Herbiconiux aconitum: one gene and its partner. The protein of the gene in region 1 binds, or shares a complex with, the protein of each later gene. Links are inferred from orthologs where the notes say so. Each region holds a gene or a part of one and is shown on either strand. Other genes may lie near its edges. The genes, in order: nusB and rpsJ.

What was found.
Region 2: the proteins of nusB (region 1) and rpsJ are in contact, whole or in part, in a solved structure (PDB 3D3B), measured with the Escherichia coli proteins. The link is inferred for Herbiconiux aconitum from one-to-one orthologs.

The regions. Positions count from the first base shown.
Region 1 is NZ_JANLCM010000002.1:805,312-808,490, reverse strand. What follows is about bases 1-2,867. They hold nusB (transcription antitermination factor NusB), read left to right. Parts: upstream 1-1,162; coding sequence 1,163-1,573; downstream 1,574-2,867. Other genes in these bases: N1027_RS15320 (HNH endonuclease signature motif containing protein), read right to left, coding at 2,020-2,867; efp (elongation factor P), read left to right, coding at 593-1,153; N1027_RS15335 (type II 3-dehydroquinate dehydratase), read left to right, coding at 94-528; aroB (3-dehydroquinate synthase), read left to right, coding at 1-83. Also shown: more of N1027_RS15320, read right to left, coding at 2,868-3,179. UniProt on the Escherichia coli protein: Part of the processive rRNA transcription and antitermination complex (rrnTAC). The complex forms an RNA-chaperone ring around the RNA exit tunnel of RNA polymerase (RNAP).
Region 2 is NZ_JANLCM010000001.1:1,809,776-1,813,075, reverse strand. Bases 103-3,090 are described here. They hold rpsJ (30S ribosomal protein S10), read right to left. Parts: upstream 1,757-3,090; coding sequence 1,448-1,756; downstream 103-1,447. Other genes in these bases: N1027_RS08560 (DNA topoisomerase IB), read right to left, coding at 3,008-3,090; N1027_RS08565 (fructosamine kinase family protein), read right to left, coding at 2,021-2,788; rplC (50S ribosomal protein L3), read right to left, coding at 767-1,423; rplD (50S ribosomal protein L4), read right to left, coding at 104-763; rplW (50S ribosomal protein L23), read right to left, coding at 103-107. Outside these bases: more of rplW, read right to left, coding at 1-102; more of N1027_RS08560, read right to left, coding at 3,091-3,300. UniProt on the Escherichia coli protein: Involved in the binding of tRNA to the ribosomes. Part of the processive rRNA transcription and antitermination complex (rrnTAC). The complex forms an RNA-chaperone ring around the RNA exit tunnel of RNA polymerase (RNAP).

The DNA of each region.
Region 1 (3,179 bases):
TCGACGACATCGCGCGGCCCAGCGTGCTGCAAGGCCCCGAGACGGCGTTGCTGTTCGCCGCCTACCAAGAGATCGCGTCCTGAGGAGCATCGCATGGCATCCGTCCTCGTTCTGAACGGCCCGAATCTCGGCCGCCTCGGCAGCCGCGAACCGGACGTCTACGGCTCGCAAGATCTCGCGTCACTCGAGAAGCTCCTCGTCGCCGAGGCCGACGGGCGGGTCGAGATCGATCTGCGGCAGACCAACGACGAGGCGGAGTTGATCGCCTGGCTCTACGAAGCCGTCGATACCGGAACCCCGGTCATCCTGAACCCCGCCGCGTTCACGCACTACTCCTATGCGCTGCGGGATGCCGCCGCGCTGGTCACCAAGGCGGGCGTTCCGCTGATCGAGGTGCACATCTCGAACCCGCACGCCCGGGAGACCTTCCGGCACACCAGCGTGATCTCGGGAGTGGCTTCGGGAGTGATCGCCGGATTCGGGTTCGGGTCGTACCGGCTCGCTCTTCGGGGCATCCTCGACGCCTGAGCTACACTCTTTCAGGACCGAAACGCCGGTCGCACCTCAAGACTTCGAACGGATCACCTCTTTCATGGCTTCAACGAACGACATCAAGAACGGCACCGTGCTGAGCATCGACGGTCAGCTCTGGAACGTCATCGAGTTCCAGCACGTCAAGCCGGGCAAAGGCGGCGCGTTCGTGCGCACCAAGATCAAGAACGTGATGACCGGCAAGGTCGTCGACCGCACGTTCAACGCGGGCGCCAAGATCGACACGGCCAACGTCGACCGTCGCGACTACCAGTACCTCTACAAAGACGGTGACTCCTTCGTGTTCATGGACACGAGCGACTACGACCAGATCACGCTGCCGGCCGCCATCGTGGGCGAAGCGGCGAACTTCCTGCTCGAGCAGCAGACCGCCACGATCGCCCTCAGCGAGGGCGAGCCGCTCTACGTCGAGCTGCCCGCATCCGTGACCCTCGAGATCACCTACACCGAGCCGGGCCTCCAGGGCGACCGTTCAACCGGCGGCACCAAGCCGGCGACGGTCGAGACCGGATACCAGATCCAGGTTCCGCTGTTCCTCGAGATCGGCACCAAGGTCAAGGTCGACACCCGCACGGGCGACTACCTCGGCCGCGTCAACTAGGCGCGGGCGTTGAGCGCACGCACGAAGGCACGCAAGCGCGCCCTCGACATCTTGTACGCCGCCGACGTGCGGCAGATCCCGATCACCGAATCGCTGGCATCGGAGGCGACGCGAGCCGCCTCGGAGCCCGACCGGCAGAACTCGTGGCTCTATGCGCGCGAGATCGTCGACGGAGTGGTGGAGCACTTCTCCGAGATCGACGAGACCATCCAGAGCTACTCGCAGGGCTGGACCATCGCACGCATGCCCACGATCGACCGGGCGCTTCTGCGCATCGCGATCTGGGAGATCCTCTACAACGACGAGGTGCCGGCTTCGGTCGCGATCTCTGAGGCGGTCGAGGCGGCGAAGACCCTCTCTACGGAGGACTCCTCGAGCTTCGTGAACGGTGTCTTGGGCAAGGTCGCCGAGTCGGCCTGACACGCGCCGTCATCGGAGCCTGGATCTTTCTGATCCTTCCGGTGGCCGACCGCGCGTGCGGGGTTCGCTCGAGTGGAGTGAAACGCCGTTGATCCGGTGGCGTCGCCGACTGTGATCGGCTGGTCGTCGACGACGTTCCTGGCTGTGCGTGCCGTGATCGCCGACATCGTCGTGGCATGCGGCTCACCGTGCGCGGCTGGCGTCGAGCGCGCGTGGCGTCGAGGCACGGGCGCCCAGGTCAGCGAGGCGCCCAGCGCACCATGCGTAACAGAGGAAGACCGCGGGCGCGGATGCGGATGCGGATGCTCGCATTACCGTGCGCGTGCACTCGTACTGCCCAGCGCGGTGGCGGGGTCGAACAGCGCGTGCCGCGATGGCCGCGCGCTCGTTGTGGAGCGGCCGGTCGCGAGGCGTCTCGAGGCGGTGTGCCGGCGTCATACTTCGGTTCAGCCGCTGGGGGCGCGTGGGGGTGCGGTGTGGTGGTGGCGGCCGTGGGGGCTGCGCCAGTTGAGGTGGCGTGGCCGGTCGGGGTCGGGCTTGACGGTCCAGCCGGTGTCGTGTTTGAGGTGGTGGTGGCGGGAGCAGAGGTAGGTGAGGTTCTCAGCGGTGGTGGCGCCTCCGTGGGCCCAGTCGTGGGTGTGGTCGAGTTCGCAGCGGTTGGCGCGGCGTCCGCAGCCGGGGAATCGGCAGGTCTGGTCGATCGCAGCGAGCACCAACCGCAGCTCGGGTGAAGCGCTGTACCGGTCGCGCCCGGCCTCATCGTGTCCGTCGGCGCCGGTCGTGGGGAGGGCGGCACCGCCGCCGCCGGTGGGGCGGGCGGCGCTGCTGGGGCGGGTGGCGTCGGTGGTGGGGTGGGTGGCTGCGTCGCGCGTGGGCAGGTGGTCGGCGGTGGCGCGGCCCCAGTGTCGGGTGACCATTGTCGGTTCCCCCGTGACCGGGTGGGTCAGGACCCGGAGGAAGGTGGGGGCGGTGGCCGCGATCTGTCGGGCGGTGTCGGCGTCGATCGGGCCGTAACCGTGCAATTCGCCCGGTTCGTCGGAGGCTCCCGCGACGGTTGCCGCCGGCACGGTCACGAGAACGGCCGCGGTGATGGACGCGGGTCGGGCCGGGTTGTCGGGGGTGAGGATCAGTCGGGTGAGGGCGTCGGCGCGGCGTTGCGGGTGGGTGCGTGGGTCGGTGTCGGAGCGTTCGGCGCGGGCGATCTTGTCGAGCAGGTCGTCGATCGCGACCGCGTCGACCGCGGGCAGGTGGTGGGTGAGGGTCGCCATTCCGTCGCACTCGGGCGAGAGCCACACGCTCCGCTCCTCCCGCGCCTGCCTATTGCGCACGACGATGGATTCGGGGTGGGCGGTTTCGCGCATCCGGCGGGCCTTCTCGGCGAAACGGTGCGCCGGCGACACGGCCGCCTCGACGAGCAGCCGGGCTTCGAACTCCGGTCGGGCGTCCGCGGGCAGGGTGCAGGCGTGGGCGACGAGGTGCCGGGTGTGTAGCGCCGACACGCGGCCGTTTTCGAGGGCGGCGAGGGTGGTCGGGTAGTCGCGCACGAGCTGCTCGGCCTCGTTCATCAGCCGCGCCACGGTGCGCTCCGACCGCAATGTCGCAGTGG
Region 2 (3,300 bases), on another replicon or contig:
ACCACGAAGGTGTACTTGCCCTCATCGATCAGGCCGTAGCTCTTCTCGGAGACGACCGGAGACAGGATGATGTCGCGCGGGTCCTTGTTGAACGCGGCGTTGCTCATGCGGAAACCTCTTCCTTCTTGGTCTTCGAGGCGACGAAGCCGTCGAAGGAACCCTTGGTGAAGACGATGTCGTCGGAGACGAGGACGTCGTAGGCGTTCAGCTGGTCTGCGGGCAGCACGTGAACGGTCGGGATGTTGCGAACGCTCTTGAGGCTCAGCTCGTCGGTGCGCTCCAGCACGATCAGCACGTGCTTGGACGACGCGACAGTGGCGAGGAACTCGTTCACGGCCTTCGTCGAGGGGGTCTCACCCTGCGAGAGCGACTCGACCACGTGCACGCGGCCGCCGCGAGCGCGGTCGGACAGCGCGCCGAGCAGAGCCGCGGCGATCATCTTCTTGGGGGTGCGCTGCGCGTAGCTGCGGGGCACCGGTCCGTGCACGATGCCACCACCGGTCATCTGAGGGGCGCGGATCGAGCCCTGACGAGCGCGACCGGTTCCCTTCTGCTTGAACGGCTTGCGGCCGGCACCGGAGACCTCACCACGACGCTTGGTCTTGTGGGTTCCCTGACGGGCCGCGGCGAGCTGAGCGACGACGACCTGGTGGATGAGCGGGATGTTGGTCTGCACGTCGAAGATCTCGGCGGGCAGCTCGACGGTGCCGGACTTCTTGCCGGAGACGTCGAGGACATCGAGCGTGTTAGTTGCGGTAGCCATGAACTACGCCCCCTTCACTGCGTTGCGAACGAAAACGAGGCGGCCCTTGGCACCGGGAACGGCGCCCTTGACCAGCAGCAGGCCCTTCTCGGCGTCGACCGAGTGGATGACCAGGTTGAGCACGGTGACGCGCTCGCCACCCATGCGGCCGGCCATGCGCATGCCCTTGAAGACACGGCTGGGCGTCGAGGACGCACCGATCGAGCCGGGCTTGCGGTGGTTGCGGTGCGAACCGTGCGACGAGGAGACACCCTTGAAGTTGTGGCGCTTCATCACACCGGCGAAGCCCTTACCCTTCGAGGTGCCCACGACGTCGACCTTCTGGCCGGCTTCGAAGACGCTCTCGGCGGTGAGCTCCTGGCCGATGGTGTAGTCAGCGGCATCCGCGGTGCGGATCTCGGTGATGTGGCGACGCGGGGTGACCCCGGCGGCGTCGAAGTGACCGGTGGCGGGCTTGTTGACCTTACGGGGGTCGATCTGGCCGGCGGCGATCTGAACGGCCGAGTAGCCGTCCTTCTCCGGGGTGCGGATCTGGGTGACGACGTTCGGAGAGACCTCGACGACGGTCACGGGGATGAGACGGTTGTTCTCGTCCCACACCTGGGTCATGCCGAGCTTCTTGCCGAGCAGGCCTTTGGAAGTCTTAGCGGTGGTAGCCATGAGTGTTTACTGGTTCCTTCCCGCTCAGAGCTTGATCTCGATGTTGACGTCGGCGGGGAGGTCGAGACGCATGAGCGAGTCGACGGCCTTCGGCGTCGGGTCGATGATGTCGATCAAGCGCTTGTGGGTGCGCATCTCGAAGTGCTCCCGGCTGTCCTTGTACTTGTGGGGAGAACGGATGACTGCGATCACGTTCTTCTCCGTCGGAAGCGGCACGGGGCCGACGACGGTTGCTCCTGCACGGGTGACCGTGTCGACGATCTTGCGCGCCGAGGTGTCGATGACCTCATGGTCATACGACTTAAGTCGAATGCGGATCTTCTGTCCCGCCATGTGTGACTCTCTCTCTGTCTCGCGTCGTACAGCCTCGACTGCATTGGACGCACCACTGTTTTGCTATCAAGCACGCGCACACACACTTCACCTAGGGCGAGGAGGGGGTGGCGATTAAGCTATGTTCTGCTGTCTGCGGCCTAGCCTCAGGGGCTATGCACTGCCAAAACAGTGATCCGGCACGCCAAGGGCGGCCCGAAATGTTGAACTAGACGAGTTTGCCACATCGGGGGCCTACTTGCAACCCGGGCGTGTCGCGCCTGCTCATGCCACCCCGGCGGCGAGGGCCAGCACGGCCTCGGCGGCTCGCACCAGCTCCGTGCCGTAGGACGGACCGTGGCCCACGGCGTGCACGGCCAGCGGGAACAACTGGTGCAGCGGAACCCGTGCGTGCCAGTCGGGAGCAAGTGGCGCGACCTGGTCGTAGGCGGTCAGGATGTCGTCGAGGAACGGCACTCCGAACAGCACCAGCATGGCGAGATCGGTCTCCCGGTGGCCGCCGTGCGCCGCTGGGTCGATGAGCACCACCCCCGTCGGTGTCCACAGGACATTTCCCGACCAGAGGTCGCCGTGCAGCCGCGCGGGCGGCTCGCCGTCGTCGAAGATGCCGGAGCGGATCAACTCGCACGCCCGCACCACGGTCTGGAAGCCGTCGGCGGTCAGGTTGCCCCGCGCCACGGCCTGCTCGGCGTACGGCCGCACCCGTTCCTGCGGGTAGAACTCGCTCCAGGTCGCCCACTCCCCCACCGTCATCCCGCGCCGGCCGATGTAGCACGGGCCGGACCAGCCTGCCGGTGGCACGCCGAACGCATCCGCGCCCGCCGCGTGCGTCGCCGCGAGCAGCTCGCCGAATCGCCGCGCCGCCTCCCGGCTCGGCCGCGCGCTGCGCAACTCGTCGAGCTCGATGCCGTCGGGCCGCACCGCGTGCACCCTGACGCAGGGGACACCGTCGCTCGCGGCCAGCCAGGCGAGGCCGGCCGCTTCGGCCTCGAAGAAGCCCTCGGGTGCCGCGGGGTCGAACTTGGTGAACACATCACCACGCTATGCCCGACAGGTTTCAACGGCATGTCGAACGAGAAACGTTCTTACGGGAGCACCCGGAGCCCAGTCGTCTCAATCGCGCTGGTCACTCTCGGCCAAGCTCTGTTCGCAGCGTCTGGCGGCGAGCCTCCCGTAAGAACGATTGCCCCCATTCTGCGCCTTTGCACCGAGAACGCAACCCTTGACTTCAGGCCCGAAAAGTGGATCGGATCAGGTGAACAAGAGCGCCCGCAGCTCGCTCTCCGCCGACGCCAGCCTGGTCGGGTCGATGGTCTGCCCGGCCGAATAGTGGTCGACGACCCGTGGGTCGACGTAGCTCTTCTTCGCGATCGCCGGGGTGTTGCCGAGCACCACGGATGCGTCGCGCATCGCCGCGGTCAGCGCCCGTGCCCGAGCTGTCGGCCGATCCTCCGGACCGTGCCGGGCGAGACTCACGGCGGCCGCGAGAGTGCCGTGCAGGGTGCGGAAGTCCTTGGCCGTGAACTCGCCGCCCGTGCGCTCCT